One region of the Proteus appendicitidis genome, then DNA from elsewhere that is predicted to be linked to it. Evidence: riboswitches for the same ligand, from Rfam matches in the RefSeq annotation. Region 1 holds a riboswitch; each other region holds the start of a gene.
The links. Region 1 has a riboswitch for thiamine pyrophosphate ahead of thiB (thiamine ABC transporter substrate binding subunit). Riboswitches for the same ligand answer to the same signal wherever they lie in the genome.
Positions count from the first base shown of each region.

Region 2: it holds a riboswitch for thiamine pyrophosphate, as region 1 does, so the genes downstream of both, thiD (bifunctional hydroxymethylpyrimidine kinase/phosphomethylpyrimidine kinase) here and thiB (thiamine ABC transporter substrate binding subunit) in region 1, are expected to answer to the same signal.
Region 3: it holds a riboswitch for thiamine pyrophosphate, as region 1 does, so the genes downstream of both, thiC (phosphomethylpyrimidine synthase ThiC) here and thiB (thiamine ABC transporter substrate binding subunit) in region 1, are expected to answer to the same signal.

Region 1 is NZ_CP127389.1:3,316,960-3,327,473, forward strand. Features, by position in the region: gene ptsP (phosphoenolpyruvate--protein phosphotransferase) at 1-1,475, opposite strand, end outside; gene rppH (RNA pyrophosphohydrolase) at 1,484-2,014, opposite strand; TPP riboswitch at 2,127-2,218, shown strand; gene thiB (thiamine ABC transporter substrate binding subunit) at 2,334-3,296, shown strand; gene thiP (thiamine/thiamine pyrophosphate ABC transporter permease ThiP) at 3,296-4,876, shown strand; gene thiQ (thiamine ABC transporter ATP-binding protein ThiQ) at 4,869-5,570, shown strand; gene QQS39_RS15315 (DNA polymerase II) at 5,662-8,013, shown strand; gene rapA (RNA polymerase-associated protein RapA) at 8,199-10,514, shown strand, end outside.
Region 2 is NZ_CP127389.1:2,412,492-2,423,005, reverse strand. Features, by position in the region: gene QQS39_RS11275 (amino acid permease) at 1-799, shown strand, start outside; gene pagP (lipid IV(A) palmitoyltransferase PagP) at 905-1,540, opposite strand; gene QQS39_RS11265 (hypothetical protein) at 2,154-2,798, opposite strand; TPP riboswitch at 3,115-3,203, shown strand; gene thiD (bifunctional hydroxymethylpyrimidine kinase/phosphomethylpyrimidine kinase) at 3,255-4,052, shown strand; gene QQS39_RS11255 (AAA family ATPase) at 4,211-6,055, shown strand; gene QQS39_RS11250 (4Fe-4S single cluster domain-containing protein) at 6,049-6,678, shown strand; gene QQS39_RS11245 (protein kinase domain-containing protein) at 6,696-10,514, shown strand, end outside.
Region 3 is NZ_CP127389.1:3,729,940-3,740,453, reverse strand. Features, by position in the region: gene rpoC (DNA-directed RNA polymerase subunit beta') at 1-652, shown strand, start outside; gene QQS39_RS17080 (polysaccharide deacetylase family protein) at 732-2,087, shown strand; gene QQS39_RS17075 (Rpn family recombination-promoting nuclease/putative transposase) at 2,278-3,246, shown strand; gene thiH (2-iminoacetate synthase ThiH) at 3,475-4,593, opposite strand; gene QQS39_RS17065 (thiazole synthase) at 4,593-5,372, opposite strand; gene thiS (sulfur carrier protein ThiS) at 5,374-5,574, opposite strand; gene thiF (thiazole biosynthesis adenylyltransferase ThiF) at 5,571-6,320, opposite strand; gene thiE (thiamine phosphate synthase) at 6,314-6,961, opposite strand; gene thiC (phosphomethylpyrimidine synthase ThiC) at 6,945-8,897, opposite strand; TPP riboswitch at 9,038-9,160, opposite strand; gene QQS39_RS17040 (HAD family hydrolase) at 9,205-9,885, opposite strand; gene nudC (NAD(+) diphosphatase) at 10,032-10,514, shown strand, end outside.

The DNA of each region.
Region 1 (10,514 bases):
TCAGGGAAAAAAGAGAGTATTTCACGGTAGCGATTTTTCTGTTCATCTTCTGACGGAAAACCGCTTTGTAGCATAAACGGAATTTCGGTGCGATATAAACCAACGCCATCTATTCCCACACTAATGCGTTGCTCATACTTTATGTTTAATCCCGCATTCAGTTGAACGCTGACTGCCTCGCCATTTTTTAAAACTGCTTGCTGTTCAAGCTGCTCTTCTGCAATTTGGCTTAATACGCTCTCTTCATCAATAATTTGTTTATATTCTTGAGTAATAAAAGGCTCTGGCTCAATAAATATTTCACCACGATACCCATCAAGAATAAGCATGCGATTATGCAAAAGCTCAGGTTGAATATCTGCCCCCATAATCGCAGGTATTCCCATCGCTCTAACAAGAATGGCAGAATGTGAGTGAGTTGCGCCATCTCGAACAATGACACCAGCAAGTTGTTGCTCTGGTAATTCCGCCAATAAACTTGCACTTAATTCATCAGCAACCAAAATAAAACGCTCTGGCCAAATATTAGTTGAGCTGAGATCATCATCTAGATGAAATAATAAACGACGCCCTAATGCTTTAAGATCAGAAGCTCTCTCTCGCATATAACCATCTTTTAGGCTAGAAAATTGGGCGGCGACTTTCTCAACCACCACTTTAACCGCCCATTCCGCAACATATCCCTGTGTAATGATTGCGGTCATTTTATGTTTAAGCTGTGGATCATTGAGTAAATGCGAATAGAGATCAAATATGGCGGCACTCTCTTTTTGCGCATTTGCCATAAAGCGCTTACTAAAGCGGCGACATTCTGCGGTAGCATCTTCTAAAGCTATCGTAAGTCGATTTAATTCTGCCTTTATATCAAGAGCACTGGCTTTAAAGACATTTTCAAGGATAGGTTGAGAGACTTCTTGCCAGCCATAAGCCATCACCACACCAGTCGAAACCGAAAGTGCTTTAATACGGCTTTGGCGATATTGCCCAAAAAGCCCTTTAGTTTGGACTTGCGATAATGTGGCACCAAGCTGTGTCGCCAGCGTCACCATAAAAGATTCTTCGCTTTCATTAAATAAGCGACGCTCTTTTTGCTGAACGACTAATACACCCAGGAGTTGGCGACGATAGACAATAGGAACGCCAAGGAAAGCACGGAGATCATCTTCTTTAACTTGAGGAAGGTATTTAAAGCTAGGATGTTCGCGAATATCAGCAAGGTTGATAAGCTCTGAAAGACGCCCCACTTCACCAACAACGCCTTCATCAAATGAAAGGCTAACGGCTCTCCCTCTAGGTTTTTTTAACCCTTTGGTCGCCATAAGATAAAAACAACTACGTTGTTTATCGGCAAGATAAATAGAACACACATCCGTGTGCATTGCCTGACACGTTTCCTTGACTAAGAGTTCAAGTGCTTCTGGAAGCCCTGCTGCCATAGCTACTTTTTCTACTATTTCTCGCAAACGTGTCAGCATAGTGTTATCTAATACCTTTTACGCCGATATCCATACGATGGACGAGGTAAAGACACTTGTTCTTGCAATGGCATGACTACAGGTGCGAATTCTTTCATTACACGTCGATAAACATCGCGTTTAAAAGAGACGACTTGTCTAACAGGATACCAGTAGCTCACCCAACGCCAGCCATCAAATTCTGGCGTTTTGCTTTGTTGAACATTAATGTCTTTATCATTACTTGTTAACTGCAAAAGGAACCAACGCTGTTTTTGTCCAATACAAACAGGTTTTGTGTCCCAACGCACCAAACGCTTAGGTAACTTGTAACGTAACCAGTTACGTGTGGAGGCAAGAATTTTAACATCCTTGCGACTTAACCCAACTTCTTCGAACAACTCTCGGTACATTGCCTGCTCTGGCGATTCTCCAGGATTAATTCCCCCTTGAGGAAACTGCCATGAATGTTGCCCATAGCGACGAGCCCAAAGCACTTGCCCTTGCCGATTACAAATTACAATCCCTACATTCGGGCGGTAGCCATCATCATCGATCACTAGACTACCTCAATAACCAAATTTGAAAGATAACTCATTGTTTCATACTACCCACAAACGGTAAACCTCTATCAACAGACTTTGCACAACGCGCGTATTTATCTACAATGGGAAAGTCTCAACGGGGTGCCTTTTTCGGCTGAGAAAAACTCGTGGAACCTGATCCAGCTAATACTGGCGTAGGGATTTGAGTCAGGATGTTGCAATATTCATTGGTTTGCCATCCTCACTCCTCAGATCCTACCTGACTTTTACTGAGGAACTAAACGTGTTAACTAAATCACTTCGCTTTACTTTCTTTCTGGGCGCTCTGGGCATTATGAGCACTTTTTCAGCTCAAGCCTTAGCACAAAAACCCACACTTACTGTTTACACTTATGATTCATTTACCGCAGATTGGGGGCCAGGGCCTGCAATAAAAAAGGCGTTTGAACAACAATGTGATTGCGAACTAAAACTTGTCGCTCTTTCTGATGGTGTTTCTCTGCTTAATCGCTTACGTATGGAAGGTAATAAAAGTAAGGCAGATATTATTTTAGGATTAGATAACAATCTGATCCACGCAGCAAAAGAAACCGGGCTTTTCGCCCCAAGTCATATCGATACATCCAAACTTACCTTACCTGAAAAATGGACTGATGATACCTTTGTGCCTTATGACTACGGTTATTTTGCTTTTATCTATGATAAAAACCGCATTGCTAATCCTCCAAAAAGTATGGCTGATCTGCTAAATAGCAAAGAAAAGTGGAAGATTTTGTATCAAGATCCTCGCACCAGCACACCGGGTTTGGGTTTAATGCTATGGATGCAGTCACTTTATCCTGAAAATACGGCCACTGAATGGAAAAAATTGTCAGAGAAAACACTGACAGTGACGAAAGGTTGGAGTGAATCTTATGGCTTATTCTTAAAAGGCGAAGGTGATTTTGTACTTAGTTACACATCATCTCCGGGTTATCACATTTTAGCGGATAAAAAAGATAACTATGCAGCGGCAATTTTCGATGAAGGGCATTACTTACAAGTCGAAGTCGCAGCAAAATTGAAATCGAGCAAACAACCTGAATTAGCTCAACAATTTATGCAATTTATGTTAACCCCTGCATTCCAAGAAACCATACCTACTACCAATTGGATGTATCCTGTTATAGATATGCCATTACCTGACGTCTATTCCGTGATGCCTAAACCCGAAAAATCATTGCAATTCAATGCAGATGTTGTCGCAAAAGAGCGCCAAACATGGACTCGTAATTGGCAAGCTGCGGTTAGTCGCTAATGGGAAGATGGCTTATCCCGGGGCTATGTGCCTCGGGTTTACTGCTTATTGTTGCGTTATTATCATTTGGTGCATTGTGGTTTAACGCGCCAAGTGGTGAGCTGTCCTCAATTTTTGCTGATGAATATTTATGGCATGTCGTCCGCTTTACTTTTTGGCAAGCCTTTTTATCTGCACTATTTTCGATATTACCGGCTATTTGGCTCGCAAAAGCACTCTATCGACGCCAATTTAAAGGGCGAACACTGTTTTTACGCCTATGTGCCATGAGCCTTGTATTACCTGTTCTAGTTGCACTTTTTGGTATTTTAACGGTTTATGGCAGAGTGGGATGGATTGCTCAAATTTGTGAATGGCTAGGGATCGACTACCAATTTACGCCTTATGGTTTGCAGGGTATTTTACTGGCACATATTTTCTTTAATATGCCATTAGCAACCCGAATGCTATTGCAAGCTCTTGAAAGTATCTCATCAGAGCAACGCCAATTAGCCTCACAATTAGGCATGAATGGCTGGCAACGTTTCCGCTTCCTCGAATTTCCTTATTTATGGCGTCAAATACTCCCCACTGCATCGCTAATTTTTATGCTCTGCTTTGCAAGCTTTGCTACTGTGTTGGCATTAGGCGGAGGTCCCGCTGCAACAACAGTTGAACTCGCGATTTATCAAGCATTAAGTTATGACTATGATTTACATCGTGCGGCACTTCTAGCGTTGATCCAACTCTTTTGTTGTTTAGGCTTAGTGCTTATCAGTCAAAAGCTAAAAGGCTCCCTTTTTGTAGGAAACAGCCAAAAGCTGCATTGGCGTGATCCCTATGATCCAATATTTAGCAAAATAACCGATGGTCTAATTATCATCCTTGCGATCCTCTTTTTAGTGCCCCCCATTTTAGCCGTGATCACTGATGGTCTGAATAGCCAATTTCTACTTGTTATTCAACAACCTGTACTTTGGCAAGCTTTTACAACCTCACTGATTATTGCTATTGGTGCGGGCATTGTTTGCGTTGTATTAACGATGATGTTGTTATGGAGTAGTCGAGAACTTCGCTTACGCCATTTTAAAAAAGCAGGACAAACCATGGAAATGAGTGGTTTGATTATTTTGGCGATGCCGGGAATTGTGTTGGCAACAGGCTTTTTCCTTCTATTCAATAATACGATTGGATTACCCGAATCACCGTATGTTTTAGTCATTTTAACCAACGCATTAATTGCCATTCCGTATGCATTAAAAGTACTCGAAAACCCGATGAATGATATCGCTTCACGTTATGGTCTTTTATGCCAATCGCTTAATTTACAAGGTATAAATCGACTGCGTTGGATAGAATTACGCGCATTGAAAAAGCCGATTTCACAAGCCCTTGCTTTTGCTTGTGTGATTTCTATTGGTGATTTCGGTATTGTGGCTCTTTTTGGTAATGAAACCTTTAGAACCTTACCTTTCTATCTTTATCAGCAAATTGGCGCTTATCACACACAAGATGGTGCCGTGACCGCCATGATATTATTGCTACTTTGCTTCACTCTTTTTAGCCTAATAGAACGATTGGCAGGAAAATCTCATGATTAAATTAGAGCATCTTGCTTACACTTATGAACACCAACATCTCTTATTTAATTTAACCGTTAATACGGGAGAGCGTATCGCCGTATTAGGTCCCAGTGGCGCAGGAAAAAGCACATTACTCAGTTTAATTGCTGGTTTTTTACCATCAGAAAAAGGAAGCCTGTTTCTTAATGGTCAAGATCATACAAAAACAGTGCCAGCAAAACGCCCTATTTCCATGTTATTTCAAGATAACAATCTATTTCCTCATTTAACTGTCAGGCAAAATATTGGCTTAGGGTTAAATCCGGGATTAAAACTGACTGACGCGCAAAAAGTACTCTTAGAGGATCGCGCTAAACAAGTGGCTCTCAGTGAATATCTTGAACGCTTACCTTCTCAATTATCAGGAGGACAACGTCAACGTATCGCAATTGCGCGTTGCTTGGTACGCGAACAACCGATTTTATTACTCGATGAGCCTTTCTCTGCCCTTGATCCTGCGTTACGCATTGAAATGCTGGCACTACTTGAGCAACTTTGTGATGAAAAAGCGTTAACCTTATTGATGGTTTCTCATAGCTTAGAAGATGCTGCAAAAATTGCCTCAAGAGCGATTGTGATTGATAACGGTATGATTGTGTATGATGGTAATACGCAATCATTAATAAATGGCGAAGTGGATCAATCACTTATTTTAGGTATTCCGTTTAATTAATCTCAACCAAAATTAACTGTATAAATATCCACTACATTGACTATAATAAACACATCTTTAGTGAATTATTTGTGTTTATTGGGTGCTCATAATGGGTCATACGGAACAAGGCTTTATTCTTACTCGCCACTGGAGCGACACCCCAAAAGGTATTGTCGTCTCTTATTGGCTGGCGACAGATAATGGCGCACATAAAGTAACTGTTCCTATGCAACGCGCTATCGGTTTTGTTGCCCGCCAACATGAAACTGTTTTACGCTCACTCGTTGATAAAAATCCTGATATTGAAATTCGCCCTCTTGATTTAAAAGATTTCGAAAGACAGCCCGTTTTTGGTGTTTATTGCAAACAATACCGCCAACTTGTTCAACTTGAGCAACAACTTAAAGAGCATCATATTCGCCTTTATGAAGCAGATATCCGCCCTCATGAACGCTATATGATGGAGCGCTTTATCACCGCACCTGTCTGGTTTCGTTATCAACAAAATAGTATTGCTACATTAAAACCAGCCCCTGATTATCGCCCAATGCTTCGAACTGTGTCTTTGGATATTGAAACCAGTGAATTTGGTGAACTTTACTCCATTGGGCTTGCAGGTTGTGGTGATAATGTGGTGTTTATGCTGACTGATGAGTTACCCGCAGAATGTGAAAGCCAGCAACCCCAAGGCTATCGCTTATGTTATGTCAGTAGCCGATTGCGTTTAATTGAAAAACTAAATGAGTGGATACAACATCACGATCCTGATGCGATTATTGGTTGGAATTTAATTCAATTCGATCTGCGTATTTTGTACACTCACGCCCAACGGTATGGCATCAGTCTATTATTAGGTCGTCAAAATAGCCCATTAGAATGGCGAGAGCATGGATTTAAAAAAGGTCATTTTTTTGCTTCAGCTCAAGGTCGTTTAATTATCGATGGGATCGATGCTTTGAAAATGGCGACATGGAATTTCCCCTCTTTTAGCCTCGAATCCGTTGCTCAAACACTGTTAGGTGAAGGTAAAGCCATTGATACACCTTACGCCAGAATGGATGAAATTAATCGGCGCTTTAAAGAAGATAAACCCGCACTGGCTTATTATAATTGGCAAGATTGTGTCTTAGTAAATCGTATCTTTGATGCGACATCTCTTATGGCGTTCTTATTAGAAAGAGCCTGTGTTACTGGGCTTTCCGTTGATAGAAGCGGTGGCTCGGTGGCAGCTTTTACCCACCTCTACTTACCTTCAATGCATCGCATTGGATATGTCGCGCCTAATCAAGGTGAAAAGCCTGAAGAACATAGCCCTGGGGGTTTTGTGATGGATTCGGCTCCCGGTTTATATGATTCTGTTGTTGTGCTTGATTACAAAAGCCTTTATCCCTCTATTATTCGTACTTTTCTAATCGATCCCGTAGGAATGATTGAAGGAATGCACCAACCTGATGAAAAGTTTTCTATTTCTGGATTTCGCCAAGCGCGATTTTCGCGAGAACAGCACTGTTTACCCGCGATTGTGTCACAAATTTGGCATGAAAGAGACAATGCCAAATTACATAAAAATGCCCCACTCTCTCAAGCTCTCAAAATTATTATGAATGCTTTTTATGGTGTTTTAGGCTCTGTTGGTTGTCGCTTTTTTGATCCTCGTCTAGCGTCTTCCATTACGCTACGAGGTCATGAAATTATGAAAAAAACACGAGAATTAATTGAGGCCCAAGGTTATCAAGTTATTTATGGCGATACGGATTCAACCTTTGTTTGGCTAAAATCACCTCACACAGAACAACAAGCACAACAAATTGGGTATCAATTAGTACAAGAGGTAAATCAATGGTGGAAAACACATCTCTTTGAAAACTATCAACTAGATTGTAAATTAGAACTAGAATACGAAACCCATTATCGTCGCTTTTTAATGCCCACTATCCGAGGTATGGAAACGGGTAGCAAGAAGCGCTATGCCGGACTCAGTAATGATAAAATGGTATTTAAGGGGTTAGAAACCGTCAGAACAGATTGGACGCCCCTTGCTCAAAAATTCCAACAAGAGCTTTATACACGTATTTTTCATCAGCAACCTTATCAGCAGTTTATTCGTGATTATGTCGCGGATACGCTTGCGGGAAAATATGATGAGAGATTGGTGTATCGTAAACGGTTACGTCGAAAATTATCAGAATATCAGCACCACGTTCCCCCTCATGTCAAAGCAGCACGCAAGGCGGATGAATATAATTTATCCCAAAATAGACCTCAACAATATCAGCAAGGCGGTTGGATTAGTTATATAATTACCCTCTTGGGGCCTGAGCCGTTAGAGCACATTACCACTGCACCTGATTATGAGCACTATATCAATAAGCAGTTAATGCCTATTGCAGACGCAATCCTACCTTTTATACAAGATGATTTTTCAACCTTGTTAAATGGGCAAATGACACTCTCATTTTAAGTTGTGTCATTTTGCAGGTGACGGTTTGCTTTGCATCTATTAACATAACGCCCCTTTGGAGATAATTAGCTTTTCTTTGTTCAAAGAATAAGCACTGTTTATCCCACAGATTTTAATGACAACACCGCAATACTGCATTCATTAATAATTCCTAAATTATATATTTGAGAGCTGAGTTTATATATATGCCTTTTACTCTTGGTCAACGTTGGATTAGCGATACTGAAAGCGAGCTTGGACTGGGTACTGTTGTGGCAATTGATGCCCGTATGGTTACCTTACTTTTTCCTGCCTGTGGCGAAAACCGCCTTTACTCCCGTCATGATGCACCAATAACGCGGGTGATGTTCAATGCAGGGGATACCGTCACCAGTCACGAAGGCTGGAAACTCGCCATCGATAACGTTGTAGAAGATAACGGCCTACTTATCTACCATGGTGTACGTTTAGACACTGAAGAGCCTACACAATTACGTGAAGTGTTCTTAGATAACAAACTCACTTTTAATAAGCCTCAAGATCGTCTTTTTGCCGGTCAAATCGACCGTATGGATCGCTTTGCATTACGCTACCGCGCTCGTAAGTTTATGAGCGAGCAGTTTAAGCAAGCACAAAGTGGTTTACGTGGTATTCGCGCAAGCCTTATTCCTCATCAGCTTTATATCGCTAATGAAGTGGGTAAACGTCATAACCCTCGCGTATTATTAGCTGATGAAGTTGGTTTAGGTAAAACGATTGAAGCCGGTATGATTATCCACCAGCAATTAATGGATGGTCGTGCTGAGCGCGTGTTGATTATTGTGCCTGAAAGCTTACAACATCAGTGGTTAGTTGAAATGTTACGCCGTTTCAATCTGCGTTTTTCACTGTTTGATGATAGCCGTTATAGCGAATCTTTATTAGATAGCGATAATCCATTTGAAACAGAACAGATGATCATCTGCTCTTTAGATTTTGTGCGTAAAAACAAGCAACGTTTTGAACACTTGGTTGAAGCAACATGGGATATGTTAGTTGTCGATGAAGCACATCACCTTGTTTGGAGTGAAGATGCGCCAAGTCGTGAATATCAAGTGATTGAAGAGTTAGCGGAATCTATTCCTTCTGTATTGCTATTAACTGCAACCCCAGAGCAGTTAGGCCAAGAAAGTCACTTTGCTCGTTTACGTCTGCTTGATCCAAGCCGTTTCCATGACTACAACGAATTTATTAATGAGCAACAAAAATATCGCCCTGTTGCCGATGCTGTCACTATTTTGCTATCAGAAGATGATTTAAATACCGAACAACAAAATATCATCAGTGAAATGATCAGCGAGCAAGATGTAGAACCATTACTGAAAGCGGCAAATACCCAAGGTGAAGAGCGTACTAAATCTCGCCAAGAACTTATCCATATGTTAATGGACAGACATGGAACGGGCCGTTTGTTATTCCGTAACACACGTTCTGGTGTTAAAGGTTTCCCAAATCGCTTACTTCACGCGATAAAAATGCCACTGCCAACACAATATCAAACCGCAATTAAAGTGGCTGAAATTATGGCAGCGAAAAAGAGCCTCGAAGTTCGTGCAAAAGAGATGCTCTACCCTGAACGTATTTACCAAGAATTCGAAGGTGAAAACGCAACATGGTGGAACTTTGATCCTCGTGTTGAATGGCTACTGGGTTTCTTAACTGCCAATCGTAATGAAAAAGTACTAGTAATTTGTGCTCAAGCAGCAACAGCACTGCAATTAGAACAAGTTTTACGTGAGCGCGAAGGTATCCGTGCAGCAGTCTTCCACGAAGGAATGTCATTACTTGAACGTGATCGTGCGGCGGCTTATTTCGCTTCTGAAGAAGAAGGTGCACAAGTTCTGCTATGTTCAGAAATCGGCTCTGAAGGACGTAACTTCCAGTTTGCGAATCAACTGGTTATGTTTGATCTACCATTTAACCCTGATTTACTAGAACAACGTATTGGTCGTCTCGATCGAATTGGCCAAAATCGCGACATTGATATTAGTATTCCTTATCTTGAAGGTACGGCTCAATCCGTCTTATTGCGCTGGTATCACGAAGGCTTAGATGCCTTTGAGCATACCTGCCCAACAGGTCGTACTATTTATGACAGCAAATATGATGCACTTGTTAACTATCTTGCTCAGCCTAATGAATTAGCAGACTTTGATGAGTTTATTGCTGCTTGTCGTAAACAGCATGATGAAATGAAGCTCAAACTTGAGCAAGGTCGCGACCGCCTGTTAGAAATGCATTCTAACGGGGGTGAAGTGGGCGTTGAATTAGCGGGTGAGATTGCAGCGCAAGATAACGATCCTGAGTTAGTGAACTTTGCACTGAACTTGTTTGATATCGTTGGTATTAATCAAGAAGATCGCAGTGATAGCTTAATTATTTTAACGCCATCCGATCATATGTTAGTGCCTGATTTCCCAGGATTACCGCAAGATGGTTGCACTATCACATTTGATAGAGAACAAGCACTATCTCGTGAAGAT
Region 2 (10,514 bases), 900 kb from region 1:
TCATGGCTTTACGGGGTTCATGTCTGCATTAGCCATTGTGATGTTCTCTTTTGGTGGACTCGAACTGGTGGGGATCACCGCAGCTGAAGCGGAAAACCCAAAAGTGAGCATTCCAAAAGCGACTAACCAAGTTGTTTATCGTATTTTAATTTTCTATATCGGTTCATTGTTAGTGTTACTTTCACTTTATCCTTGGACTCAAGTTGTAAAAGGTGAAAGCCCATTTGTTCTGATTTTCCATAACTTGGATAATTTCTTAATCGCGAATATTTTAAATGCCGTGGTATTAACTGCTGCACTGTCTGTTTATAACAGTGGTGTTTATTCTAATAGTCGTATGCTTTATGGCTTGGCAAAACAAGGTAATGCACCACATGTGCTTTCTCGTATTAATAAACGTGGTGTACCAGTAGTGTCATTACTATTGTCTGCGATTGCGACTTCATTAGGTATTTTAGTTAACTACTTATTACCTGATCAGGCACTAGAACTATTAATGGCGTTGGTTGTAACCACGCTAGTACTTAACTGGATAATGATCTGTTTAGCGAATTTAAAATTCAGAGCGGCAAAAACCAAAGAGGGTGTAGAGCCTTTCTTTAAAGCACTTTGGTATCCATATGGTAACTATATCTGCCTGGCTTTCTTATGCATGATTTTAGTGATTATCTTATTTATGCCACAAGTGAATATTTCGGTAATTTTAATGCCATTCTGGATTGCGTTCTTATGGGTTGGATTTAAGATTTCCCGTATGAAGAAAATACCTAATAGCGCCCAAGCAAGCCAAGATATTTAAATATTACTGACTTATTGGGATAATAAAAAAACGCATCATTAAGATGCGTTTTTTTATGTTCTATTTTTATTATCTGCAATTATTTTGAGCGGAAAAAATAAAAAATTACTGCCAACGTAACCAAGCAAATAACACATTACCATTGTTATAAGTACCAGGAACATAAGTGGCTTGTAATGAAAGATGTCCGTAACCGACAGAAACTAACGGTAACGGGAGTGGCATAGGAATATAGTTGTATTCATGGCGTGCTGTAATACTTAGTGTAAAACCTGCGCCCATACGAAATCCATCTTTATCACCGGGATACCACATTTTCTCAAAACCATAACCCATAATAGGCTGTACACGGTTATTAGAGTCCATAAATGCCATCGCATAAAGAGAGTGCCAATCACCATCGTTGTCATAACGATATTTACCCATACCAAAACCCCAAGGTGTTTCGTTATAGCGATCCGTTTTTTCTTTATCGTAAGTAAAACGATTATGCCAAGTCCATACAGGCAAATAGTAGTTATATTGGTCATTGTCCCAAGTTTGATTGACATTACGTTTGAATTTTCCCCAGTAGCTCTCTTCATTATTAGATTGAGATGGATTACTGGTGATTTGTTGGTTTTCTGTCGTAATAATCTGATGGGTATTGGAATTATTTTCAGAAGCGAAAGCAGACGTTGTTAATGCAAGAGACAACAGCGTTGTGGCTAATACGCTAGGGTGAAAATAGGATGATGACATAATATAACTCCGAGTACGGCATAAACAGTGATTCTGGTGATGACAAATAAACATTACTAATAGTGTTATTTAATCGACAAGTATTTAAGATAAGAGGTATCTGAAACTTTACTTCTTAAATAAAATCTTAAGGGATTAGAATCGGTTAAGAAGAAAACAAATAGATTTATTGTACTTATGAACGTAATTTTTTCTGATATTAAATACTATTATTTTTTATGATAATGTATTGTTTTTAATGAAAAATTAAGTTTTTATTAGATTGCTAATAAATAGCTGATAAATAAGGTTAAAGAGAAATAATTTTAGGTTGGTCATTTTCAACAGCAAAATTCCATAAAATAGCTATTTTTATGACTTAATGAAAATATTGAGATAAATTTAATATCAATAACATTAGGTTATAAAAAGAGATTAATTTCCAGCGGATAATAGAGTAACGAATAAGAAGAGTTAAATAAAAAAAAGAAAAAAACAGAGGTTGGTTTATAAAACGTTTAGGTTTAACCGTTAACAACAGGAGTGCAGTCTGTTTTTTATACAGATAATCCTATGGTGAGAGAGTGCAAATTAAAGAATTGTTGCTTACACTCTCTCAACGGGAAGAAAGCATTTATTGAGATAATTTTTCTTGGCTAATAACAAGGAGTCGGTGAGTATGAGTATCACGATCCTTACCCCAGCAGAAAGCGTCCCAATTTTCATAAAGATCATCAGTATCTTTCACTACTGTTAGAGGACGGTTTTCTTCTGTTCCATCTGAAATATAAACATTAAGGTGAGCAGTAAAAGCCCAATCAATCATTGTTTCCCAAAAACGCTTACCTGCACCGGTTTGCTCTTCATCAGAAACAACAATGTTGTATGTTTTAAGTAAATAACTAAAGAAGTGTCTAGGGAGATATCTTGTCGCAATATCATGTTCTTCAGAAACAGTTCGCCATACTTTAACTTGGGTACATGTTGTTTTACTAAATATAATGTCTTTGCGAAAAATAAGCTCTACAAGATAAACTGTTTCAGGTGCATTGGTAGTTGAAATTAAACGATATTGATTGCGTTTTAAAGATTTAACAAAACGATACCCATTAGGGATGCTATATTCTGGTAATACAAAGTCTTCCACACCTTTTTCAAGGAATTCTTTTGTATGATCAATATTTCTAGAGTGAATTTTCAACTTTACATTAAAATCTGCATCAGGAATAAGATAAGGCATTGATTGTCCATTATTCTGTTGCGATGGTTCATTTTTCATTTAGCCCCTCCGCATTGTGTGATTGTCCAGAAATGCATTATAAATACCTCATCTAGCAGATAATATATCGATTGTCGTTAAAACGAACAAAATAATTTATTTTATTCTTCTTATTTAAATATAGCTAAAATATATTCCTTAAATTGATGTGTCATGCAATAGAAGCCATCGGCTTAGTATTTATTATATACAACCTTAGCTGATTTATCTTACTGAATCACAAATCTCAACAATAGAGGATCTATAGATCGAGATGAGCTATCAAACTAGCTTCTTTATCTTGAGCATGCGATACTCGTTATCGCCTGAATTTACAGGCTTTGGCTCGGGGCGCCTTATGGCTGAGATGAACCCGTATAACCTGATCTGGATAATGCCAGCGTAGGGAAGTCAAGGTAACTCTGCTGATTAACAGAGCCCGACTTTTCTGTAACTGGTGAAAGGAGGAGTTAATCAGTGAGATTCAATGCATTGTCTATCGCAGGCACCGATCCCAGTGGTGGTGCAGGTATTCAGGCCGATCTGAAAACATTTTCCGCACTGGGTGTATATGGCACAACAGTAATGACAGCACTTGTTGCTCAAAATACCTGTGGTGTCCGTAGTGTCTATGATTTATCCCCTGATTTTGTTGCCGCTCAATTAGATGCGGTCTTATCTGATGTTCGAATTGATAGTGCCAAAATTGGCATGCTTTCTAATGCTTCGATTATTGACGTGGTTTGCGACAAGCTTCAGCAATATACGATCCCCTTTGTTGTACTTGATACCGTGATGATTGCAAAAAGTGGTGATCCTCTATTACAGGCTGATGCGGTTAATAAAATGGTCACTCAGCTTTTGCCTCTGGTTGATTTGATCACGCCTAATTTGCCCGAAGCGGCAGCACTGCTAGGTTGTGAAGTCGCTAAAGATGAAATAACGATGAAACAACAAGGTTATGCATTACTAAAACAAGGATGCAATGCGGTGTTGATGAAAGGTGGACATTTAACGGAAAATGAAAGCCCTGATTGGTTATTTACGCAAGATGGCGAGTGGCGATTTACTTCCAAACGCGTTAATACGAAAAATACTCACGGTACAGGATGCACACTTTCAGCGGCTTTAGCTGCTATTCGCCCTCAAGTTTCTAACTGGCAAACTTGTGTTGAACAAGCAAAAGCCTATTTACAGCAAGCGTTAGAATATGCCGACAGCTTAGAAGTTGGGCAAGGTTTCGGCCCTGTACATCATTTTCATCGCTGGTGGTAATGTTGCTTACAACAACACTTATCTTAAATAGAGCCGCTATGGCTCTATTCTCATATTTATGATCGGACTCTTCAAATAATTAACACTGCTTTTAATATAAACAGCCTGTATATCGAGGAATTAGGGTAAGATATAGCTTATTTTCAGTAAGGGATGATATGAATACTACTTTTCAAAAACCACGCTGGTTACGCGATTTACTTCGTTTTATTCCATTGAAAAGCCAGTTTGTGTTATTTGGTAATGTGCGTGACTTACAAGCTAGTGAAGTTACGCCTAATATTATAACGCCACTGCCTTTTAACCAGACACTTTATAACAGTTTGTATGAAGTGGGTTACGTTCATATCATCACTTATACGCCATTAACGGGGTTTCAATGGGTCGCTAATCCTACACACTCTTTGCAAGATGGCGCAATGTTGATGCAACAATTAGGATTAACCGTTACGGGCGATCGTGCATCAGGTAATATTGATAGCTTAAATAGTGTATTAGAAAAATGGCAAACAATAACAGGTCAGCCGATTGCGTTATGTATTGATTTCGCTTCTTGCTTGCTTTCTCATCGTGATAATCTGATGCCTGCCGAACATAGCTTATTTACACGAGCATTAGTGACTTCTCATCAAGCGAGAGCAAGACCTGCTGGCGAACATAATCAACCTTTCTTTAATAGCGTTTTTTGGGTAGTGGAAAAAGAAACCGATTTACCCGATTGGTTTACCGTTAATAATCCTCGAATTCGAGCCATTCCTGTTGCAAAACCCGATAGTCAGATCCGCAGAGCGCTAGCGCCAAATTTATTGGTGTCATTGGCTGGGTTTTCATCGCTTATTGAAAGTGAAAAAGAACTGATCCTTAATGATTTTATCGATGAAACAGAAGGGCTATTACTGCTAGATTTAGTGGCGATTGTGCAATTAGCGCGAATTGAAGAAGTCGGAATAACGCGAATTAGTGATGCAGTAAGACGTTACAAAGTGGGGATCACCGAAGATCCGTGGCAAAAAATCGATAAACAAAAAATTCGTAATGCACCACAAGTTATACAACGTCGCGTTAAAGGGCAACAACATGCTGTGACGCATTTATTAGATATTATTAAGCGCGCAATGACGGGCGTGGGCAGCAATAAAGGGGGAAGACCTCGAGGCGTGCTGTTTTTAGCCGGACCAACTGGTGTGGGGAAAACTGAGTTAGCAAAAACGGTTACTCAACTGCTTTTCGGTGATGAAAGTGCTTATATTCGCTTTGATATGTCTGAATTTAGTGCCGAACACGCTGATCAACGTTTGATTGGTGCGCCTCCAGGTTATGTGGGTTATGACTCTGGTGGTGAATTAACCAATGCGATTCGCGAAAAGCCTTTTAGCGTTGTGTTATTTGATGAGATAGAAAAAGCGCATCCTCATTTAATGGATAAATTCCTACAGATTATTGATGATGGGGTATTAACGTCAGGGCGTGGTGATCGCGTTTATTTTTCTGAAGCATTAATTATATTTACTTCAAATCTTGGGATCTACCATGTTGATAATAATGGTGAAAGAGTGGCGAATGTTCTACCTCATGAACCTTTTGAAAATGTCAGCCGTAAAGTAAAAAGTGAAATAGAGCGCCACTTTAAATTGGTTTTAAATCGACCTGAATTATTAAACCGTATTGGTGAAAATATTATTGTATTTGATTTTATTCGAGAAGATGTTGCGGAGCAGATATTTGAACAAATGGTCGCAAATATCTTATCTAGCCTTGATAAACAATCACTCAGATTGTCGATATCTGAAACGGCTAAATCGACGTTAAAATTCTACTGTTTATCTGATTTATCAAATGGCGGTCGTGGTATTCGCAACCAATTAGAGATTTATTTAATTAATCCACTCTCAAGAGCTATTTTTGATAGTGATTTGGCAATAGAAAAAGCTTATCAAATTGCAGATATTCAGATAGGTGAAATGACCAATATTATTTTGGTGCCACAGGTAAATGAATGTTGATCAGTTTATCGCGAACTCATTTCCCAGTGACAACATTAGGGCCAGGAAAACGAATTGGTATCTGGTTTCAAGGATGCTCTTTGCGCTGTAAAGGCTGCTTATCGCCAGATACATGGGAAAGAAAAACCGCAAGCATCACGGTTGATGCGATTATTCAACAAATTCACCCTTGGTTTTCATTTGCTGATGGTATTACGATTTCTGGCGGTGAACCTTTTGAACAACCAGAAGCGCTTTATGCATTATTAACGGCTTTGCGTCAGCAATTTTCGGGAGATATTTTTATTTACAGTGGTTATCACTGGAATGAGATAGAGCCACAAGTCACTAAAATGTCAGGCTTAATTGATGCGTTAATGAGTGGTCGATATCAAGTTGAAAATACGCAAAGTTTGATGTTACGAGGCAGTGATAATCAGCAACTTCATTGTTTAACAGCCAAGGGGCGTGCGCGTTTTAGTGCTTTTGACAGAAGTGTAACCGAAGAAGACAAAGTGCTTGATCTCTCACTGGATAACCAAGGGCGTATTTATCTTACCGGTATTCCTCAAAAGGGCGATATGGCTCGTTTGCGTGAAGTATTAGCACAACAAGATACTCAATTAAAACAGATAAAAAGATAAGAGAGATGGAATAAAGGATGACCATGATACGTTTTTGTCCTCACTGCCAAACGGAGCGCCAATTAACTGAGATTTTCTGTGCAGGACAGATTAATGATAAACCGTGTGGATGGGATCTAACGATTGAACCTATTCATGAATCAGGTTGGCGTCCATCTCCTCCTATATCTTCATCTCCTTCCATTGAGGCATCTACGGTAATCCCCGATCTTAATCATTTTCAGCCTCGCAAGTGTGTCAACGGACATTTGATGGGAGAAGACGATTTTATCTGTTTTGAATGTGGTGCTGATCCAACGGATGAGATTGAAAATAACGACGTTACTGATAATGAAACGTTTAGGTTGATTGGTGATTGGCGTCTTGAACAACGTATCAATTCTATTAATAGCGAAAGAGAACGCTACAACGTAAGCAATCTCAAAACAGAACAAGAGGGCGTATTAACACTCTATCTTAAAGGTGAAGAGCCTGATCCTACTATTTATCAAGTCTTAAATCTGATCTCTACTGACCATATACCCGTGTTTTATGAAACGGGTCGATGGGAAAACCGAGCTTGGCATGTTACCGAGCGATTAGATGGTGGTTCACTAAGCCAATTTATTGAACGTGGTGATTTTTGGCAACCGAATGAAATTAATGCTTTAGTCTCAGAATTAGGTACGGCTATTGCGGCATTAACGGAACATGGTGTGCGTCATCGTGCGTTAAAGCCCTCCAATTTGATGATCCGCACTCGCGAACCCCTTGATATTGTGGTGATTGAATATGGTTCGGCATGTTTATCTGAATTTGATCTCGATATTGTCTCTCCGCTTGAAATTTCACGTTATAGTGCGCCAGAAATATTAGCGGGTGGCGTTTCGGCAGCATCAGATTGGTGGAGTTTAGGGATAATTTTACTTGAGCAATTAACGCAAGGAGCCTGTTTTAAACATATCCATGATAATGCGTTTTTAATTCAAGTAATGACCAATGGTGTTGAGCTACCAGATGATTTAGATCCTAATATTCAATTACTTTTACGTGGCCTACTCTGTCGTGATCGCTTTCAACGCTGGCAATGGAATGAAGTCAATGCGTGGCTACAAGGCTTAGCGGTACAAGCGCCAGAAATTAATCGCAACAATGAAAATCAGCAATATTATCAATTTCAATTTGCAGATCAGCCTTTTAATCAACCTGATGCATTTGCAATGGTAGCTGCCCAAGCACAATTCTGGGATCAAGCAACGGAATTACTTATTCATGGTGAAATCACGACTTGGTTAAGCCAATTTGATAATAGTGGCAAACAAGTTGCCCAATTGCAGTCATTAGTTGAAAAACAAGATATTGAGCCAGATTTACGTTTTACACTCGCGCTACGAATTTTAAATCCTAATATGCCATTGATTTATCGTGGCGAGATCATCACTCCTGCATGGCTTTTAGAGCACCCCTTATTAGGTTATCAATTAATTTGTCAGCCTCTTGCCACTGAACTGCAATCTATTGATGAAACGCATTGGCTTGTTCAGCTTTATTATCGTCAATGCACTGTTCGTGAAAGAGCACAGCAACAACGTATTCCATTAAATGAAGAAAGCTTACAGCTTTATTTGTTAATCACTTCTTTAAGTCAATTAGTGGCGCGTTGGGAAATTATTCGTGCAGAATTTCCAGATACTTATAATGAAAATCTACGTGCTTTAATCGATCGTAAGAATATGCATGAAAATGACTATATTTTGTTATTAAGTGCAGAGATTGGGCAATATATCACGTTAGATTCACTGGTGAATAATGCGGCTAAATTAGCCAGAGATCTGGCTATTAAGACGTTTGATAAACAACAAGCTAAAGTATTATTAGCCACACCGCGATATCAACTTATTGAACAGCTTAGCGAAAGAATAGGGGATTTTAAGCGCGTTAATCACGATATTATTGATAGGTGGGCTGATGATTTTCTCTTAACGCGCAGATTGCCTCTTGAACATATTATTGTGATGCTTTGTATTCCCGTTGAGAAATGGCAAGTACCTGAATCGCAAAAATATATTTTAGAAGTGTTACATTTTTTTGCTAAAAAATTAGTTTCTACAAGTCAACGCGGTAATTTAGTCAGAATGCGTTTAACACCCAATGCAGGGCGCGTTGATTTAACCGAATGCTGTTTTGATAATGAAAAAGCGACAAACTTACTTGAGCATTTAATTAACCGTAAGAAAAGATTGTTTTCATTAGAAGGCGAAGTCTTACGTCAACGTGAAAAATTAAATAACCGCTTGTGGATCTTACAACTTAATACTCAGTCTTACCAACGAGATACGGGTATTAATGGCATGTATTTAGGCTTTCCTTTTTTAGTGCTAAATACGCAACCCAATAAAATAAAGCCACGTATTGCCCCGCTTTTCTTGTGGCCTGTTTCAATGAATATTTTGGGTGGCGCTCAAGGTGCGGTGCAAATTGCGTTTGATACAGAGCGTGCATCGGTACGTTTAAATCCAGCCCTTGCAAACTTTGTCGGTATTCCTGCGGTTAATGAATGGCAAAAAGTACTCGATAGCTTAATGTCACAAACGGGCTTGAGTGTCAGTGAAATGATGCTCACGCTCTCGTCTTTATTAACCACGTCAGATCATACATTAAGTCCCTTACCTTCATTAACTGAAGAAATACCAGAAAACAGTGCTTATATTCATTGTTCTGCGGTGTTATTTCACACCTCTTTTATTGGGCAAATGATAAGTGCTGATCTACAACAAATTGCCCATTTACCTATTAACGGCACTGCTCTTGCCACTATGCTGAAAGTGAATACGACAGCACAAGCTTTAGAAACACAAGAGACACTAACAGATAACTATTTGTTGTCGCTGGCAGATCCTTCTCAAAATACCATTATTCAAGCGGCAAGAAAGCAAACAGGATTATTGATAGAAGGACCTCCGGGAACAGGGAAAAGCCAAACTATTGTTAACCTAATTGCTGATGCAATAGGGCGACAAAAAACAGCGCTTGTGCTGTGTCAAAAGCCTGCCGCTTTAGATGTGGTTTATAAACGATTAGTGGCTAATGGCTTGCAAGATAGGGTATTGATTATTCATCAAAACCCTAAAGGGCGAGAGATTATTTCAGCGATCAGAGAGCAACTGGCATTAGAGTATAAACGACAACTGATCGCAGATGTTAAGCAAGACACACCGTTTAATCGTGATAGAACACTTAACTTAATTCAATTTTATGAAACAACGTTAGATTCTTACTATAAAGCGTTATATCTCACTGATAAACAATATGATTATTCATATCGAGAAGTGTTATCTGGATTACTCGAATTAGAGTCACAACAAAAGTGGGCTACAAGTTCGGATGAATTAAACACCTTGCTTTCTCAATATAATAAAGCAACGTTTATTCAGCTTATCGATAATTTAACGTTATATGGTTTAGATTGGTATGCGATTAATTATGAAAACACGCCATTAAATAACGTTGCTTTATTTTTGCCTGACAGCACGTTATATCGCCAATTTAATGAAAATATTACGCGATTTATTGAAGCAGAAAAACAGCGCGATACGGCATATAGCTTACCTTATCAACAAATCACAATCGATAAATTAACCACTCACGAAACAGCACTCATGCAGTGCAAACAGCAATTAAAAAATCGTAATGATCAACAATGGAATAATTTATCGCGTTGGCTAACGCTGTTTTTAAATGAACAAGGTAAGCAAAATAAAGGAGAGCAGTTGATTGCTCAATTAGAGCAATTAGCAACACGTTTACAGCAAATTGATAGTGAAAGTAGTGATCCTTTGATTTTCCGCTTACTTGCT
Region 3 (10,514 bases), 410 kb from region 1:
ATGGCGTCAGCTCAACGTATTCGAGGGTGAGGTTGTGGAACGCGGTGATGTTATTTCCGATGGTCCAGAATCACCACACGACATTCTGCGCTTACGTGGTGTTCATGCGGTTACTCGCTATATCACTAACGAAGTACAGGAAGTTTACCGTTTACAAGGCGTTAAGATTAACGATAAACACATCGAAGTTATCGTTCGTCAAATGCTACGTAAAGTTACCATTGAGAACGCAGGAAGCTCTGAGTTCCTCGAAGGTGAACAGGTTGAATACGCTCGCGTTAAAGTATCAAACCGTGTTCTGGAAGATGATGGCAAAGTACCAGCAACGTATGCTCGTGACCTGTTAGGTATCACGAAAGCGTCTCTGGCAACAGAATCCTTCATCTCTGCTGCATCGTTCCAAGAAACAACTCGTGTTCTGACGGAAGCTGCGGTAGCGGGTAAACGTGATGAATTACGTGGCTTGAAAGAAAACGTTATTGTTGGTCGCTTGATCCCAGCTGGTACTGGATATGCGTATCACCAAGATCGTATGAAGCGTCGTCAATCACAATTGCCGACAGATGAAACTGAAACAACAATCAGTGCTGATGAAGCATCTGCAAACTTAGCAGAATTACTGAATGCTGGTTTCGGCGGATTAAAAGACTAAAATCTAATCTAGGTTAGATTGAAATGCCCTCCATTGTGAGGGCATTTTTTGTTTCTGTTCTACATAAGTAGGCGAAATGATGAGAGTAATAGCGAATAGTTTGATTATTCTATGTTTTATTTTTACTGGATTTGCTTCAGCAGTACCTTATGAACGAGGCATTCCAACAGAAGCTCAATGGGATTTAAAAACCCCCATCACAACACTGATGCAACTACGTCAACAAAAAACGCTATATGCGTTTGTGGGGGATAAATTGCGGCCTGTTGCAGAGCTTTGCCCTAATCAAGGTTTTTATGCATCAGTTGCGAAGGGGGATTACCACAAAATACAATTTGGAAATGCCCAAGGTTATCTTGAAGCGGGCTATCTAGAAGATGGCTATTTTGAAGATATTGCCTCAATGAAACCGGATAAAAAAACACGTTTCTTATCAGATAGCACGAAGAAAACCGATTATCCTATCTACGAATATTTAATTACGACAAAAAATACGCCCATCTATAGTGATAAAGATATTGCTAGCCCACAAATAGCGACACTCTTACCCAATTTACGTTATCCCGTGTTATCTCGCACAATAAAAGAAGATACTAATGAAAGTAAAATCAATTGGTTTGAAATCTCTTTAGGTGATCGCTTAGGTTATATTTCATCAAGGGATGTAAAACCTGATTTAGGAATACCGGTACTTACTTATCACCATATTCTTAAAGCAACGGAAAACCATAATTTTCGCCATACATCAACAACAACATCATTAACTGCCTTTACAGAGCAGATGAATTATTTAAAAGAAGCTGGATACGAAACGCTTTCGCTCAATCAAGTGGCTGGCTATTTAAATAAGAGTGTTAATTTGCCAGGCAAAGCGGTTGCATTAACATTTGATGATGGTCTGCAATCCGTTTATCGCTATGCTTATCCCCTTTTAAAAGAAAATGGTCAACGAGCAACACTATTTGTTATCTCATCACGAATAAAATCCAAAACACCTAAGTGGGCGCCTAATTCATTACAATTTATGAGTTGGCAGTCACTTAAATCGAGCCGTGATGTTTTTGATATCCAATCGCACTCCCATTTTTTACATCGTTTAGATAATAATAAAAAACCTATCATTTTTAGCCGTCAGTCCCACACGATTATATTAGATTTACAACGCTCACAACGTGTATTGCGATTATTAAACCCACATCAATATGCCTTTGCATACCCTTTCGGTGGATATAATCAAAGGGCAATTACGGCAGTCAAAGCGTCTGGTATGACATTGGCGGTGACGACTCAGCAAGGAAAAGTTCGTTTAGGTGATCCTCCTTTTGCGCTAAAACGGCTCTATGCTTTGAGTACAGATCCTATTGAGAAATTTGCCAGAATGGTGGGTAATGATGAATATGAAGTCGTTAATAAAAATATCGTTGTTGATAAATAATTAAAAATAAAATTTATAATCTTAAAAAATACCTTTGATATTTATTGAAGGTATTTTTTATTCTCCTCTAACTTATTCAGGTAAGATCAATAAATAACTTATATTTTTCAGATAATTATGATGATTTTTTAGTAAGGGAAATACATTTTTTTCTGTAAGCTGGCAGTCCAAATTCGGCATGGAGTCAGTTATGAATAAATCCATATCAATTTCTACTCATGATTCTGCATTCAAACGTTTTATGATGAATGTCAGTAATGCGAAAGATTTTTTCTTTATCCACTTACCTGAAGAATTAAAAAGCCAGTGTGATTTTTCGACTTTGCAATTACAGAATTCTTCTTTTATTGATATAAAATTACGTTCTCGTATGTCTGATATTTTATATTTGGTGAAAACCAAAGAGGGTGATGTTCCCATTTATTTACTTGTAGAACATCAATCTAGACCTGATAAAATGATAGCTTGGCGTATGATGCACTATGCATTTTGCACCATGAATCAGCATTTACAGCAAGGTTATAAGTCTTTGCCTCTCGTTGTTCCAATCTTGTTTTATCATGGAAAGAAGAAACCTTATCCTTTTCCTGTTAATTGGATGAAATGTTTTCCACTTTCTTCACTTGCTAATCAACTTTATTCTAATGACTTCTCTTTAATTGATTTGACCTCAATTGATGACGATATTTTGCTGACACATAAAAAAGCGGCAGTAATGGAAATTGCGATGAAACATGTTAATAGTTGTAAAGATATTAATAAGATTGCAATGCTGCTATCAAAAGCAATAAATCAGAAAAACTGCAGAGATGAAGACACTGTTGCTGTTGTACAATATTTATTCTCAATCATGGATGCATCAGATTTTGAATTCATCATAAATAAGATAGCTGAACAAGTAGATAACCATAGAGAGACAATTATGAATATAGCGTGGAGATTAGAAAATAAAGGATTTAAATTAGGTATAGATGAAGGGTTTGAAATAGGAAAAAATGAAGGTATCGAATTAGGAAAAACGGTAGGTATTGAAATAGGAAGAAAATCAGTGCAGTTAGAATTGGCAAAAAATTTATTAAAAGAGAATTTTGATCTTTCATTTATCGAAAGAGTATCTGGTTTAAGTATACAAGAAATTGAAGAATTGACCGTAGCATGATAATGCATAATAAATAGAATTCGATAAAAATAATAACAGTTGTTCTAATTTTTTTTCTAGTTAATTGCTAAATTCTAAAAAAATTAATATATAGCGTGTAATATCGTTATTATCTTTTTTAATTATGTTTTCTTAATTATTTTTTATTATTAATTATTTTAATAAAAACCACCCTTGTTATTTTTAATTAAATAAATTAAAGGTGGTTTTATATTATTTAAATTTTAATTAACGACCCAAGTAATTATCCCAGTCCTTCCATACAGGTTGTAATCCTCGCTCTTTTAATACGTTAATAACATCATTTACATGGCGATTATCATTAGGTGAAAACTGTTCTAACTCTTCATGACTATCAGAATATCCACCGGGTTGAGTTTTAGAACCTGCGCTAATGTTATTAATGGCTAATGGCACCGTGTTATCGCGAAAATAAGGCGATTCTCGTGTTGAAAGTGAAAGCTCCACATCCGGTGCTAAAATGCGAAAAGCACAGATAAGTTGTACTAATTCTGCTTCACTCATTACCGATGCAGGGCTAAGCCCACCAGCGCAAGGGCGTAACCGAGGAAAAGAGATAGAATAACGACTTTTCCAATAGCGTTTTTGTAAGAACAAGAGATGTTCTGCCACCATATAGCAATCGCTACGCCACTGGCTTGAAAGACCAATCAATGCACCTAATCCAATCTTATCAATGCCTGCTTGCCCTAATCTATCAGGTGTTTGCAGCCGCCAGTGAAAATCTTGTTTTTTGCCTTTTAGGTGATGAAGCTGATAAGTGGGTTCATGATAGGTTTCTTGGTAAACCATCACGCCATCAATGCCTAGTGTTTTTAATTCTGCATATTCTTCTGTTGCAAGAGGTTGTACTTCCATCATTAATAAACTGAAATGCTGTCGAATGAGAGGGATGTACTGGCGAAAATAATCCATACCCACTTTTCTTTGGTGTTCTCCAGTCACTAATAACAAGCTATCAAAACCTAACTGCCTGATACTATTACATTCGGCAACTATTTCACTTTCATTTAATGTTTTACGTTTAATGGCATTACTCATTGAAAAACCACAATAAGTACAGTCATTCGCACATAAATTAGAAAGATAAAGCGGCACATACAGTCCCACTACATTACCAAAACGTTGTCGAGTGAGTTGTTGAGCGCGTTGTGCCATTGGCTCTAAATAATGTCGCCCTGCAGGCGAAATCAGTGCCATAAAATCATCAAGTGTAAGGGAATGGCGATTTAATGCGGCTTCAACATCTGCATTAGTTTTACTATTGAGTTTTAATGTAATGTCATCCCAGTCGAGTTGTTGCCAATAATCAGAAAAAGTGTCCATTAGAATGCCTCTAAATATTGAGTTAATGGGCTAGAGGCTTGTGCTTGCATATTCACAACTGAAGTGGGTGTAGCAAGCCCTGATTGTCGAGCAAGTTCACCAGCATCAAGGGCTGCTTTAAAGGCTTGTGCCATTAGAACAGGATTTTTGGCAACCGCAATTGCGGTATTAACTAATACTGCATCAGCACCTAACTCTAAAGCTTCGAGTGCATGACTTGGTGCGCCAATACCCGCATCAACAACAACAGGAATTGAGGCTTGTTCAATGATAATTCTTAGAAAATCACGAGTCTGTAAGCCTTGATTGGAGCCAATAGGAGAACCTAAAGGCATTACAGCGGCACAGCCAACTTCTTCTAAACGACGACATAAAACAGGATCAGCACTGCAATAAGGCAAAACAACAAACCCTTCTTTAACGAGGGTTTCAGCAGCTTTAAGTGTTTCAATAGGATCGGGTAATAAATATTTGGTGTCAGGATGAATTTCTAATTTTACCCAATGGGTACCAAAGGCTTCTTTAGCTAAACGAGCTGCAAAAACCGCTTCTTGTGCTGTTTTTGCGCCCGATGTATTAGGTAATAATTTAACCCCTAATGATTTAAGTGGTGCGATTAAATCATCATTAGCATTCTTCAAATCCACCCGCTTCATTGCCATCGTTACTAATTGGCTACCCGAAGCTTTAATAGCTTCTGTCATTAGCGTTGGTGTTGCAAATTTTCCTGTACCTGTAAAAAGTCTAGATGTGAATGTTGTATCAGCAATTTTTAACATATCAGCCCCCTGCAATTGCTTGGAAGAGAAGAATAGTATCGCCATCATTAATAAAATGTGTTTCCCAATTTTCACGGGGAACAATGGTTTCATTGATAGCAAGTGCTACACCAATGGATGGTTGCTCTAACTGAATAAGGAGCTGACAGAGAGTGACAGGCATATCCAGAGAATATTGTTCGTCATTTACGGTAATGTTCATGCTACCCCTCGACAAACAGGACATGTTTTTGATGGTGTTAAATGCAAAGTACTCCAATTTTGTTTTCTACCATCGAAAAGGCGGAGTTTTCCACTTAGAGAGCAAGGTAAACCAGAAAGCAATTTAATCGCTTCAAGTGCCTGAAGTGTGCCAATTACGCCCACAACAGGGCCTAGAATTCCGGCTGTTCTGCAATTTCTTTGTGGTTCAGTCTCATCAGGATAAAGGCAGTGATAGCAACCGTGAGTAAAAGGAGGTTCAAACACCATAAGCTGACCACTAAACCCTACGGCACTGCCACTAATAAGCGGAGTTTGCTGTGCAACACAAGCACGATTAATCGCTTGGCGTGTGAGCATGTTATCGGTGCAATCTAAAACTAAATCGACCTTTTTAACTAATTTAGATAATGAATCATCATCAATACGTTGTTTATAAGAGGTAATTTTTATATCCGGATTTAGTGCATGTAGAGACTGCTTTGCGACCTCTGATTTTGCATCAGGAATATCTTGAGTACGATAAAGAATTTGACGTTGTAGATTAGAGACATGTAACTCATCATCATCCACTAAAATAAGCTCACCAATACCTGCACCAGCAAGATAAAGTGATGCGGGAGAGCCTAATCCACCAAGCCCAATAATCAGTACTTTTGCTTGTTGAAGTTTGTTTTGACCTTCTAAGCCAATATCTTCTAACATTACTTGTCGGCTATAACGCATAAAATCATTATCATTTAGCATGATGGTTTTCCTTCTACTAATTCTAATAATTTACGAGTCACTTGTTGCCAATCTGGCGCTTTTGTTATTGCACTGACCAAGGCAACGCTCCCCACACCGGTTGCAACAACATCAGGTACTCTTTCTAGTGAGATCCCACCAATAGCAACTATTGGAAAATCAGGTGTCTGCTCTACTTGATGTCTGAGTGCCTTTAAACCTTGAGGTTTAGATGGCATATCTTTTGTGGTGGTTGGAAATATATGCCCTAGCGCGATGTAAGATGGACGTAATGTTTTCGCTCTTTGTAATTCAACTTCGTCATGAGTGGAAATACCAAGGCGTAATCCTGATTGTTTAATGGCATTAAGGTCGGCAATATCGAGATCTTCTTGACCAAGATGAACACCGTAAGCGTGATGTTTAATGGCGAGTTGCCAATAATCATTGATAAACAGTCTTGCATGATACTGTTTGCCCAATTTTATCGCTTCGATGATCTCTTGTTCAACGTCGTCTGGCTGTTTATCTTTTATGCGTAATTGCAGGGTGGTAACGCCTGTTTTTAACAGGCGCTCGATCCATTCAACAGAATCAACAACAGGATAAAGCCCCAGCTTTTTTTCTGTTGATGCAAAAGGTGTGTTAGAGGATCTGTTCATTTTCAGTTACCTCAACACTGGCGATTTCTGCACTGTGGTATAACTCACTGCCATGCTCTTTAAAGGTTTGGGACATTTGTTCCATACCCGCCGCATAATCACGCACTTCTTGCGTTATTTTCATTGAGCAGAATTTAGGACCACACATCGAACAGAAATGAGCGACTTTTCCTGAAGCCTGAGGGAGCGTTTCATCGTGATATTGACGCGCGGTTTCAGGATCAAGCGCCAAGTTAAATTGGTCTTCCCATCTAAACTCAAAGCGTGCTTTCGACATTGCATTATCACGAATTTGAGCGCCGGGATGCCCTTTGGCTAAATCGGCTGCATGAGCGGCAATTTTATAAGTGATAAGACCTTGTTTCACATCTTCTTTATTAGGTAAGCCAAGGTGTTCTTTAGGGGTGACATAACAGAGCATTGCACAACCAAACCAGCCAATCATTGCCGCACCAATACCTGAGGTAAAGTGATCATAACCCGGTGCAATATCTGTAGTGAGCGGACCTAATGTATAAAATGGTGCTTCATGACAATGTTCCAATTCTTCGGTCATATTGCGGCGGATCATCTGCATTGGCACATGACCAGGACCTTCAATCATCACCTGAACATCATATTCCCAAGCAATTTTTGTCAGCTCACCTAAGGTATGTAATTCAGAAAATTGTGCTTCATCATTGGCATCTTGAATAGAACCCGGTCTTAACCCATCACCCAATGAGAGGGAAACATCATAAGCGGCACAAATTTCGCAGATTTCACGGAAATGTTCGTAGAGGAAATTTTCTTTATGATGTGATAAACACCATTTCGCCATTATCGAACCGCCACGAGACACAATACCCGTTAGACGTTTTGCTGTCATTGGCACATAACGTAACAATACACCGGCATGAATAGTAAAATAATCAACCCCTTGCTCTGCTTGCTCAAGCAAGGTATCGCGGAACATTTCCCAAGTGAGATCTTCAGCAATACCGTTAACTTTCTCCAGTGCTTGATAAATTGGAACTGTACCAATAGGAACAGGGCTATTGCGAATGATCCACTCACGCGTTTCATGAATATAACGACCTGTTGAGAGATCCATTACGGTATCCGCTCCCCAGCGTGTAGACCAAATTAGCTTTTCAACTTCTTCTTCAATCGAGGAAGTGACCGATGAGTTTCCGATATTGGCATTCACTTTGACTAGGAAATTACGACCAATAATCATTGGCTCTGATTCTGGGTGATTGATATTGGCAGGAATGATTGCGCGACCCGCTGCAACTTCTTGGCGAACAAACTCAGGGGTAATATTGTCAGGGAGATGAGCGCCAAAGCTAAATCCTGCGTGCTGTTGGCGTAAAACTTTGCTACGAATTCTCTCTCGCCCCATATTTTCACGAATAGCAATAAACTCCATTTCAGGCGTAATAATGCCTTGGCGAGCATAATGTAATTGCGTCACTCTTTTGCCATTTAACGCTTTTTTCGGCTTTGGTTTTAAGGGGAAACGTAGATGTTCTAATCCAGCATCAGAAAGGCGCTGTTGGGTGAAATCCGAACTTAAAAGTGAAAGCGTTTCGGTATCATTGCGCTCATCAATCCATGGTTGGCGTATTTTTTTTAATCCAAGATTAACGTCAAGTTGAGAAGCCGGATCGCCATAAGGACCTGATGTGTCATACACAGGTACAGGTTCATTATCTTCAAAAACAGGGGAGTCTTTAGAGCCTCCGACTAGCGTTTTATCAAGTTGGATCTCACGCATTGGTACTTGAATGTCAGTACGTGATCCTTCAAGGTAAATACGGTTTGAATTTGGGAAACTTACGCCTTGAATAGTGCTAATAAACTCTTGAGCTGCATCACGCTGCTCTTTTCGTGGACGCTGTTTATTGTTTGTTGGTGAAATATCTTTAACGGATATAGTTTGATTTTGGGACATAGCATTTCCTAATAAATATCATGCAGGCGGTAGCCTGTCGGGTGAATATTGAGAAAAATGCTTGTCTGGAGGTCGCAGGGAGTATCGACAGATAGGTGTATATAGATGTGTAAAAAATATACGCAATGAAGCTATCAAAAGGTCGAATCACTCTTGTTCCCTTCGCGGGTATTAACCCGATCAGGTTCCGCGGATCCCGAATTAACGGTCTCAGCCTGTGTTTATAATAGCCTTATAAACACTAGGCACTCCGACAAGAAGATGTCCAGTATATGAAAGATTTTAAAAACTACAAGTCCGACATGGGTTATTTATTTAACGCCCAGTGTTGCTGTTCCCATGCTTTTTCATCTGCAGTTTGTACTAATTTGGGGTCGGCATTAACCGCTATAACATGATTGGCTTGGTAACATAAAGGGAGGTCATTGGATGAATCCGTATAGAAATAAATATAAATATTATTTATGTTATTGGCTTTTTTCCATTGATTTAAACGCTCAACTTTTCCTTCTCGAAATGTAGGAATACCTTCAATCAATCCAGTGTAATGATTGTCCTTAATTTGCATATCAATGCCCATTGAAATATCCGCATTGAGTTGCTTTGCAATCACATGAACTAAAAAAGACATTGTTGCTGAAATAATCATAACGGGAATATTTTGTTGTCGATATTGTGTAATTATTGATATTCCTTGTGGATAAAGCAGAGGTTGAATTTTTGTTTTAGTGAAGTCATTAACCCAATGATTTATCTTATTTATATCGTAATGTTTAAAGTAAGCTAAATGTTGAAAAAGATATTGGTTTATATCTAGTTTTTCAGCGTAATAGTCTGCGATCATTTGCTCATCTAGTTTTAAAAAATGAGGATCTGTGACTATTTTTTTATCCCACAAATAGTTTGTCCATAAGCGACTAGAGTCGCCAGCTAAAAGCGTTTCATCTAGATCAAAAATAGCAATCTTGTTTTTTGTTTTATCTGTCATTCTAAGGGTTCTTATTATTAATGGAATTTATGTTTATATTTTAAGAATGTTAATGAATTATAGAAGATAGTCATAATTCATTGAGTGCTTCTTGCTAAAGAGAGTATCCTTTATTCTATATCATTATTTTGGATAAAATGGTCGTTATGCATTTATATACATTAACAGGCTCCGAAAAAGGCTGGTGGACAGTCAGTCTTGGTGGGCGAGTATGGTTACCTAAAGGTGAACTGCCGTTTGGTTTAGCTAAAGATTGGGATCTCATTGGTCAGCACGCTAAAATTGTGGGGGAATGGCAAGGTGAAACAGTTTGGCTTATTCATGGAAAAATGGATAACGACATGTGCTCACCAAGACTTATCGCTTCACAAGATGAAAATTTATTTAAATTAGTCGGTCGTGGTGTCCAACTGGCTGAATTTTATCGTTCTCACCGTTTTTGTGGTTATTGTGGTTCTAAAATGCGCCATAGTGAGAGTGAATGGGCATGTTTATGCGATAATTGTCATGAACGTTATTATCCACAAATTGCTCCTTGTATTATTGTCGGTATTCGCCATGAAGATAAAATCTTATTAGCACATCATGTTAGACATAAACATTCACCGCTTTACACGGTACTCGCTGGT